DNA from 3 places in the Pseudoalteromonas sp. LC2018020214 genome. Region 2 is predicted to be linked to each of the others. Evidence: predicted binding sites of a transcription regulator. Region 2 holds the regulator's gene; each other region holds the start of a gene.

Region 1 (3,287 bases), 970 kb from region 2:
GGAGAATGAAATACCACCTTACATATAAAGATGAGTATTTAAATACCATCGACACTATTGCCTATAAACATGTCGTGCTTGGCTTACTTTTTAGTATGGGTGGCGTGTACTTACTCTCCGATACTCTTGCTTTAGAAGTATCTCACAGCATGATGGCTACATTTTACCTTGCTGTAATGAGTTTAATATACGGCGTATCAATTCTTTGGCAAAGCAAAGATTAGGAGCAAAAGTGCAAAATAAAATTGCAAAATACCGCAAAGAAGCAGGCCTTTCTCAACAAGACTTGGCTGATCTAATTGCGGTTTCACGTAAGACTATTAGTACAGTAGAAACGGCACGATTTACCCCTTCGGTAATAATTGCTCTAAAAATAGCAAAGCATTTTAATACCTCAGTTGAAAGTCTCTTTGTACTAGATAAAAATGATTGATACATGTTAAAACGTTGGTCTCATTCTATTAGCAAAAACGCCGATTTAGCTACTTCAATTACAACGTATGGAGGACAGCGCTGTTGTTATTAGCGTAATTGCGCTAAAATAGACCAGCAAAAAAATATATATCTAAACCGGAGATTCTACAAGGCATGAAAAAACTGCTAATTTCACCGTCAAAAATGACGCTAGGCGAACAAGAAAATCAAATCTATCAGAACATTCTGAAGCAATCTTCAGAATTAAGCCTTAACCTTATGGCCGTGAAAGTAGAAAACCACCCTGATGATTTTTTACCTTGGTGTTACGAATTGCTAAGTGCAAGCAGAGATCGTATGAACTACGATTTACTAGAGCCGCAGCAATTACCAGTACTTAAGAAGCTACACGATCAGCTTATTTCAGCTATCAGCTTTTTACAGGTTAAAACTTTACGTATTGCTCCGTGGCCTGTTGTAAGTGTATTTGTAGAACAACACAAAGACGTTATTGCTCTTGATGAACAGCTTCGCTTAGTAGACTACATTAAGAGCATTCGTAAACAATCTCTCAAAGATATGATTCCTGAAGACTTACTTGCGTTTAGCGGTAAGCACATGGCATCACTTGATCCAAGCACATACAACTTTGACGTTGAATGGTTTGCATCAACAAAAAGTGCGAAGAGCTTTCATCAAATGCTTGGCGATTTACCAGGTGCCTTTGACGATGCACTAGTAAATATTCCACTTGAAGGTGACATTACTCAATACGAATATCAACAATTTGTTGCTGCTTATTCAAAAATATTCACCGACAATAATGAAAAACCAACACTTGCGCCTGCAACACGACTGCTTGCAATGCGTCGCCCTGATATATTTACTCCGATCACAAACAATCGGTTAGATGCATTATGCGGTGCCCTTGGTGTTTCTAAACTTAAAAATAGTGATTTTGAGCGTTACTGGCAAGATATTGTAAAAGGTATTCAAGCTATGTCATGGTACAAAATGGCTAAACCTAGTAATGAGTTAGAAGAACAATTAGTTGCTATTAAAGCACTAATCCCATGTTTCTTTCACTATGCTGATGCTAAAACACCAGATAACTCTAACTACATCAAACTGTTAAGTAAGCCTAAACGAACTACAACTACGACAGGTAAAACTCAGCGTAGAGGTAAAGAGTCTGCAGAAATTTTAGTAGACCGCGCACTTGCTGCTGACGATATTCCTGAGCACATTCGCAGTAAGCGCGATTCAATTGTGAGTGAAGTTCAAAAAGGTCGTAGTGTAAACGAAACAATTAGCCTTATGCGCACTATATTTGGCTAAAAACTTCTAATTTAGCCGTACTTATATGGTGCGGCTAGGTTAATTTATGCACCAGCAGTGTGCGCAACATCTTCCTACATGCCATATCTCTTCTCAATCTATAAAATACAAGCCCATGTTTTTAATGTATAAAAATAATTTTTAATAAAAAATAATGAAGCTGGCACATACAGTGCAATTATCCCGTTAGTTAAACAATAAAAAGCCGTCAGCCTAAAGGTTCCGAATACATAATAAAAACCTTGGCGAGCAAAAAATCATATAACGGGAAATGGACATGCTAAAACTAAAAAAAACCATCGCTATAAGTGCTATAGCATTAATGGGCGCAACATCTTTAACGTCAACAGCCGTACATGCTGAAGTAACAGCAAACGCAGCGGCAACATCAAACTACTTATGGCGTGGTCAAGAGCAAACTGGGGGCGATGCAGCTATTTCAGGCGGTATTGATTACGCCAATGAATCGGGCTTTTATGCAGGTACTTGGGCTTCAAATGCATCGTGGGCAGATGAAATGACCTATGAGCTTGATTTATATGCAGGCTTTGGTGGCGACATTAACGAAAGCGTTAGCTACGATGTTGGCTATATTTATTACGCTTACCCAGATGCCGCTTCTGAAGCTGACGCAGATTTCTCTGAAATTTACGGTAGCATCAGTGTTGAAGGCTTTACATTTGGTGCTTCAGTACTTGCAACATCAGCTGCAAGTGGTGATGGTACAGACTTTGGTGATTCACTTTACCTGACAGCTGACTACGGTTTTGCTGTTGGCAGTAACGGCACTGAAATGGCACTTCACTTAGGCCACTACTCTGGTGACTTTATTGGCGATGATAATATCTTAGATTATGGTGTATCAATTTCGAAAGATGGGTTCACTTTTGGTTTATCTGATACAGATATGGATGACTCAGATATTAAAGCTTACGTTGCTTATTCTGTAGACTTTAATTTATAAGAAAGAATGTGTTACTTGCTGCGACACGAAGGGCCTTTTGGCCCTTTTCTTGTTTTTGAACAAGACCCCTTACATCTGTTAACAAACCGTTACAATTGAATGAAAACAATACATACATTTTCCTTTATTCTATTACCTAGTCACTGGGCATTTATAACTGCCTAGCCATAAAATAGGTATAAAGGAATAATAATGAAATCACCTAACGCGTTTAGCGCCCTACTCGATATTTATATAAGTCCTAGTAAAGCTTTCAATGGTGTTGAACACGCCAAAGGTTGGTCATGGCTTGCTTTTATAGTCATGTCTTTAGTTTCAATGGCGAGTATTTATATTTTTTATTCCACTGTTGATATGCAGTTTTTGATTAATGAGCAAGTAGCAGCATCAACTATTGATGCGACGATTGGCGAGCAAAAAATGATTCGCCAAAGTATAGAGCAAAATGCAGAAGGCCAAATATGGTTTGGTTTGTTTGGCGGCGTAATTGCGCTGGCTATCATGAATGCATTAATGGCACTTTATTATATGCTTGTGGCAAAACAAGATCCTGAATCAGAACATAGCTACG
Region 2 (3,287 bases):
TTATCGATTGCATCAAAGTTTATTGGAGTTTCGCTAACGAGCACTAAAGCCAAAGGCTCTTCTGCACCGCTCATTCTTCCATGAGGAATAGCAATGCCACGCCCTATACCTGTACTACCTAATTTCTCTCTGCTCATTAAAGCATTAAGAATATCTTGTTGCGGTAAATACGGAAGTTTGTCGTGAGCAAGTTCGCTAATGAACTCTAAAATTCTTTTTTTGCTATTAAAAAGGACCGCAGCTTTGCTGCAGTCCTGGCATATAAGTGAACTTAATTTCATCATATTAGTGTCGAGCAAGCTTCTCTTTGTGTTTGATTACTTGGCGATCGAGCTTGTCGATCAACGAGTCAATAGCGGCATACATATCTTGATGTTCTGTAGAGGCAAATAGCTCAGCACCGCTTACGTGTATTGTGGCTTCTGCTTTTTGATTTAATTTTTCTACATCGAGAATGACATGAACATTATTTATATGATCAGAGTGTCTTTCAAGCTTCGCAAATTTAGTATTAATATAGTCTCTTAGTGAATCGGTTAATTCTACGTGACGACCAGTTAAGTTTAGTTGCATAAGCATTACCCTCTTAGTTTAGCGTCTTAAATCAGACTTTTACGCTGATTTGACGGTGGAATAGCAAGAGATTCGCGGTATTTTGCGATTGTACGTCTTGCTACTTTAATTCCTTGCTCAGCCAATATATCCGCTATTTTGCTATCACTCAATGGTTTTGCTGAGTTTTCTGCTGCGATTAATTTTCGGATAAGCGCACGTATTGCTGTAGATGAACATTCACCACCGTTTTCAGTACTTACATGGCTTGAGAAAAAGTATTTAAGCTCAAATATACCACGGGGTGTATGCATGTACTTTTGAGTAGTTACGCGTGAAATTGTCGATTCGTGCATTTCTACCATTTCAGCGACATCATTTAAAACCATTGGTTTCATGGCTTCAGGGCCATGTTCAAAAAAGCCTTGTTGTTGCTTAACAATACAATTAGTAACTTTCAATAGCGTGTCGTTTCTACTTTCTAAGCTTTTAATAAACCATTTAGCTTCTTGTAAATGTGAGCGAATAAACTGGCTGTCACCACTTGATTTTACAGTGCGAGACATTGCCGCGTATTGGCTATTAACACGAATTTTAGGCATGCTATCTGGGTTTAATTCGACAACCCAGCGGCCTTTAATTTTTTTAACTGACACATCAGGAATAACATACTCAGATTCTTCCCTTACAATAGTATCTGCAGGTTTTGGGTTGAGAGTATGTATTAGTGTCATTACTTCTTTAAGCTCTTCTTCTTTGAGCTTAGTTTTTTTCATTAATGTACGATAGTCGCGAGCTGCTAATAGATCAATATGCTCGGTTAAAATCATTTTCGTTTCATTAATGTAAGGTGTTTCTTTATCAAATTGATTAAGCTGAATACACAAACACTCTTGTAAACTACGTGCAGCAATACCAACAGGATCAAACAGTTGGATGCGTTTTAATACCGCTTCAATTTCATCAAGTTCAACTTCGTTATCATCTTCGTTATCATCTTCGTTTTCTTGATTAAAGCTTTCTAAAATCTCTTCGCAGCTTAGTGTTAAAATACCTGAATCATCGACGGCCTCTACAATCGCAATAGCGATGGCTTCATCGGTAGGGCTAAATGGCGTTAGTTGTAATTGCCACATTAAATACTCATGGAGCGTTTCAGTAGAGGCGCCTTGGTATATTGATTCGTCTTCAGGCATTGGACCTGATGAGGCTGCTGGGGCGGCACTCATGTACTCATCCCAACTAACATCCATAGCCATGTCGTCACTTAGCGTGTCTTTTGCAAGTGCTTCACCAGTATCTTGTTCGTATTCGCTCGGAGCATCATCAGCAGATGCGCTAACAGTTATGTCATCGGTATCAGCTTTTTGCTCGTTTTTACCAGCAGCGTCTTCAGAATAGTCTGCCTCTTCAACCTCTAATAGTGGATTACTGTCGAGAGCTTCTTGTATTTCTTGCTGGAGATCCAATGTACTGAGTTGCAACAAACGAATAGCTTGTTGCAACTGTGGAGTCATTGTAAGTTGCTGGCCCATGCGCAGCTGTAGTGATTGCCTCATGTATCTCTAACAATCCTTTTATGTTGTTATAATTAATACTAGCAGATGCTTAAAGACATGGCGTAAATGTTACAGCCTAAATTGCTCGCCTAAGTAAACATCGCGTACTGTTTTATCATTTAATACGTGTTCTGGAGTACCTGATGCAATCAGCTCCCCATGAGAAACAATGTAGGCTTTTTCACAAACATCAAGGGTCTCTCTTACGTTATGGTCGGTAATTAAGACACCAATCCCACGATTTTTAAGATGTTCTATTATTTTCTTTATATCTAATACCGAAATAGGGTCAACACCGGCAAACGGTTCATCCAGTAGTATAAATTTAGGATCTGCTGCCAGCGCTCGTGCTATTTCTACACGACGACGTTCTCCACCCGATAATGCCATACCTTGGCTATCACGAATGTGTTGTATGCTAAATTCATCTAATAAGTTATTGAGCGTGTCTTCTCTGGCTTGTTTATTTAGTTCTTTGCGCGTTTCTAAAATGGCCATTAAGTTTTGATAAACAGTCAGCTTTCTAAAAATCGATGACTCTTGTGGTAAGTAGCCTATGCCTAATCTAGCACGACTATGCATAGGTAAAAGAGTAATATCGTTATCATCAATAGATATTTTACCTTTGTCGCTAGGAACAAGCCCTACAATCATATAAAAAGTCGTTGTTTTACCAGCACCGTTAGGGCCAAGTAAGCCAACTATACTGCCAGCTTGTACTTCAAGGCCGACGTTTTTTACAACTTCACGACCTTTATAGCTTTTTGCCAATAGTTCTGCTTTTAATGTGCTCATGGTTGACCTTTATCGCCTTTTTTACTTTTTTTAGTTTCGATCGGTACTAAAATTGTGTGAACGCGGTCAGTTGAGTTTTCATCTTTTTCGGCACTGATTAGCTGCTGCTCTATATCGTAGGTAATGCTTTTAGCATTTATTTTTTGTCCCGCTTGCGATACTTGTGCATTACCAACAAGCGTTAAAAAACGCTTAGATACATCATAACGCACTTCGTCAGCACTGGCGCTCATAGTCGTGCCATCTGATTGCTTTTCTTCAAAGTGCGCAGGGCTACCTGTGGCAATTAATAATTGTTTATTATCACCAAGTTCATCACGTTTGTGTACTTCTAGGCGATCGGCTGTAATGCGGCGATTACCGTGAATAATCTCAACGTTT
Region 3 (3,287 bases), 1.1 Mb from region 2:
GCAAGAACCGTAGTTTTGCTAACGCGTAGACGTTTACTGTTTAACTGAGTGCCTTGACCGCGAGATGCAGTGAAAAGCTCACCACGAATTGGATCATAAATAACAGCTTGATCTAAACGACCTTTAACTTTAAGTGCGATAGAAACCGCGTAATGAGGGATACCTTTGATGAAGTTAGTTGTTCCATCGATAGGATCTACAATCCATTGGTAATCATCATCCTTGCCTTTATGCTCACCTAGTTCTTCACCAACAATTGAGTGAGTAGGGTAAGACTGTAAAATAGTGTCACGAATTACGGCTTCGGCTTCTTTATCAATGTTAGTTACTAAGTCGTTAGCGCCTTTTTGTTGCACTTCAACTTTTGATAAATCTTCACTTGCGCGAAGTAAAATTTTGCCTGCGTTGCGCGCAGCGCGAACCGCAATGTTTAACATTGGATGCATGGTATTACCTTTGGGTTGTAAAAGAACGTTTATATATTTCAGCCGGCGTATTTTAGCGACTTTTGCCATAAAGTAAACAATAAACCCTAAATACTTGTGTTTGTTTTTTATACAAGATTGAAAAGTTTAAATATTTTTAAAAAATAATTATCTGAATTTAAATAAATTAATTTTAAATAACACTTTACCTAAAGTTAACTTGAGGTTTTATCGTACTCCTAACTTAACTGATAGGATAACATTATGTATTTAGAGCACGTAAACTTAGTCGTGAGTGATATAGATAGTATGCTTACATTTTATCGCGCTGTATTTCCGCATTGGTCTATTAGAAGTGAGGGCAGAGGCGATTGGCATGGAAAACCAAGACGCTGGGTACACTTTGGAGATGACACGCATTACATTGCGATAAGCAGTCATGGTGAAGGTGAAAACAGAAACTTATCGGGCCATCAAATTGGTTTTGCACACTTTGCTTATGTAACAAATAACTTAAGCGCAGTAGTAATGCGCTTAAATAAAGCGGGTTTTACTCTAAGCAAGCAAGGTAGCGAGAATCCATTTAGGAAAAACGTTTACTTTATTGATCCTGCAGGGTTTGAAGTTGAGTTTGTAGAGTATTTAAGTGATATACCAAGCGAGCGAAATAACGATTTATAATAAAATACTAAGCAGCACGCTAAAGTGCTGCTACTCAATTATAGTGAGCGGTTATTATTACCCGTGCCAAACTGGGTTTTTAGCTCATTTGCAAAGCTTATAAATTTTTCTTTAATTGTGCGCTTTATTTTCACCTCAACCGAGCCCATTACTGCCTTTCCTTCAATATGAATTGTAGGGCCTTGGCGTTTGTTAAGCGACACAGATTTATTTTCAAGGCTACTTAAAATACAAAACATTTTAGACACTACATTGACATGCTCTGGTACGTAAATTTCATCGCTACCAAAAATACAGTTAACGTGAATAGTTACATTTTGATGCGCAAAAATAGCATCAGTGAAATCAAGCACCACCGATCCCATAAAGTTACTCAAATATATATTTTTTGGCACAACCCACTGACCACTTCGCTCGTTAGATCCTAAAATACTGCGTAATGTAAAATCATCATCACTGTTTTGCTGTGCACTATAATGTGGTGTAAATTGCGATTGTTTTTCTGCTTTATATTGCTGATCGGTATTAAGTGTTAAGTCTTCTACTAAGGCTAGCAGTGCTTCGTTATTAGGTGCATCCATCGCATTATCTAAACGTCTTTCAAATGCATCAACAGAAATAACACCATGACTGTAATTATAAATTAATTGATCAATCACTTGTTCGCGTACTTGCTCTATTGGGCGGTCTTCAACTTTTACAGACATGAGTTATTCCTTCTTATATTTACTATTGATACTGCTCTCGTAGTTAGGCTGCAAACCGCGTACCAAATATAATTTCATTAATTATCAATTGGTTATTTTTTAACGGTGTTTTTTGTTTTGTTATATTAACGATAGATTAACCAAAAGAGCAATTATCTAGCTATTTTCACTATTTGAGAAAGTTTTACCGAGTAGCCTGTAAATAGTTACACAAACATAGATAAGGTTTTATCTCTTAATTAATTCAAGTTATTGAATTTTAAGTATAAATAAAGTTGGCCTGAAGCTCGCATTAGTTAAAGTGTCTTTAATCAAAAGGAGAAAGATTATGAAAACATTTAACAAATCTATTATCGCAGCTCTAGTTCTTGGTACTACGGCTATGGGTGCCCAAGCAAACAGCTGGGAAAACGAAAGTAAAGATGCTTGGATTGATGGTAAGGCAGAAACCGTTCTACTTATGAACACTAATCTAAACAACTTTGACATTAACACTGATGTAAAAAATGGCAAGGTAGTACTTACAGGTAAAGTTAATAGCGAACTTGATAAAGAGCTAGCAGAAGAACTTGTACTTAGCCTAGATGGTGTAACTGATGTTGATAACAGCCTTACTGTTGTTAAAAGCATGGACACCGAAGATAAAAGCAACGACATGATGGACGATGATGATAACGACCTAACGGACGCTAAAATCACCACTGTAATCACAACTCGCTTCCTGTTTGACTCAGAAGTAGGTGGTACAGACATTGATGTTGATACCGACAACGGTGTGGTAACTCTGAATGGCTCTGTAGAGTCTGAAGCTGAAAAGCAACTAGCAGTTAAAATTGCTAAAAATGCTGAAGATGTTCGCGATGTAGTTGATAAACTAGCTATTGTTGCTGAATAATACAGTATAATTAAGGCCCAGTAATGCTGGGCTTTAAGTCTTTTCAATGTTTAATTTAAATGGAGTTTGATCATGGATATTATTCGTATAATACTTTCGGTTTTATTACCGCCATTAGGTGTGTTTTTGCAAGTTGGCTTAGGTATGCATTTTTGGTTAAATATTCTATTAACACTGCTAGGTTATTTCCCAGGGTTAATACATGCAATCTACATTATTGCGAAAAAATAATGACAGATTATATATTGTGCAAGCCGACTACTGAGGTTTAGCTAAATACTTTAGTACCGATCGGCTCACAATATTAGTTTTTAAAGAGTTTTTAGATAGTTTTTAGGTTAAATCCAATTTTTAAAGCTCTTCAACCCATTAATTCACTTCCTTAACTCACTCCCAATATTATTTTAAAACTATACTTATTGTTTACTAATAAGCTTTCCAGCTAACAGTCGCGCTCAGATTCTGACTTGATGCCATTTAGGAAATCTTCAACATTAGTGTGTTTATACATCTACAATATACAATTAAATACCTTATTATTTAGTGACAATATTACCTTCACTTCTAGGGCGTGTTGAT

What was found. Region 2 encodes sigma-54, which starts transcription at its own class of promoters, with help from an activator protein. Its sites were predicted from a motif close to GTTGGCACGNNNNTNGNNT; they were not measured.
Region 1: the regulator sigma-54 is predicted to act here: its motif matches at 1,912-1,930, upstream of JG479_RS15255 (TorF family putative porin).
Region 3: the regulator sigma-54 is predicted to act here: its motif matches at 1,862-1,880, upstream of JG479_RS14610 (LiaF domain-containing protein).

The regions. Positions count from the first base shown of each region.
Region 1 is NZ_CP066804.1:3,406,385-3,409,671, forward strand. It holds gene JG479_RS15240 (hypothetical protein) at 1-224, shown strand, start outside; gene JG479_RS15245 (helix-turn-helix transcriptional regulator) at 233-433, shown strand; gene JG479_RS15250 (hypothetical protein) at 589-1,752, shown strand; gene JG479_RS15255 (TorF family putative porin) at 2,030-2,716, shown strand; gene JG479_RS15260 (YIP1 family protein) at 2,909-3,287, shown strand, end outside.
Region 2 is NZ_CP066804.1:678,880-682,166, forward strand. It holds gene ptsN (PTS IIA-like nitrogen regulatory protein PtsN) at 1-281, opposite strand, end outside; gene hpf (ribosome hibernation promoting factor) at 286-573, opposite strand; gene JG479_RS02905 (RNA polymerase factor sigma-54) at 600-2,111, opposite strand; gene lptB (LPS export ABC transporter ATP-binding protein) at 2,181-2,906, opposite strand; gene lptA (lipopolysaccharide transport periplasmic protein LptA) at 2,903-3,287, opposite strand, start outside.
Region 3 is NZ_CP066804.1:3,278,463-3,281,749, reverse strand. It holds gene suhB (inositol-1-monophosphatase) at 1-446, opposite strand, end outside; gene JG479_RS14615 (VOC family protein) at 690-1,106, shown strand; gene JG479_RS14610 (LiaF domain-containing protein) at 1,145-1,813, opposite strand; gene JG479_RS14605 (BON domain-containing protein) at 2,142-2,708, shown strand; gene JG479_RS14600 (YqaE/Pmp3 family membrane protein) at 2,781-2,939, shown strand.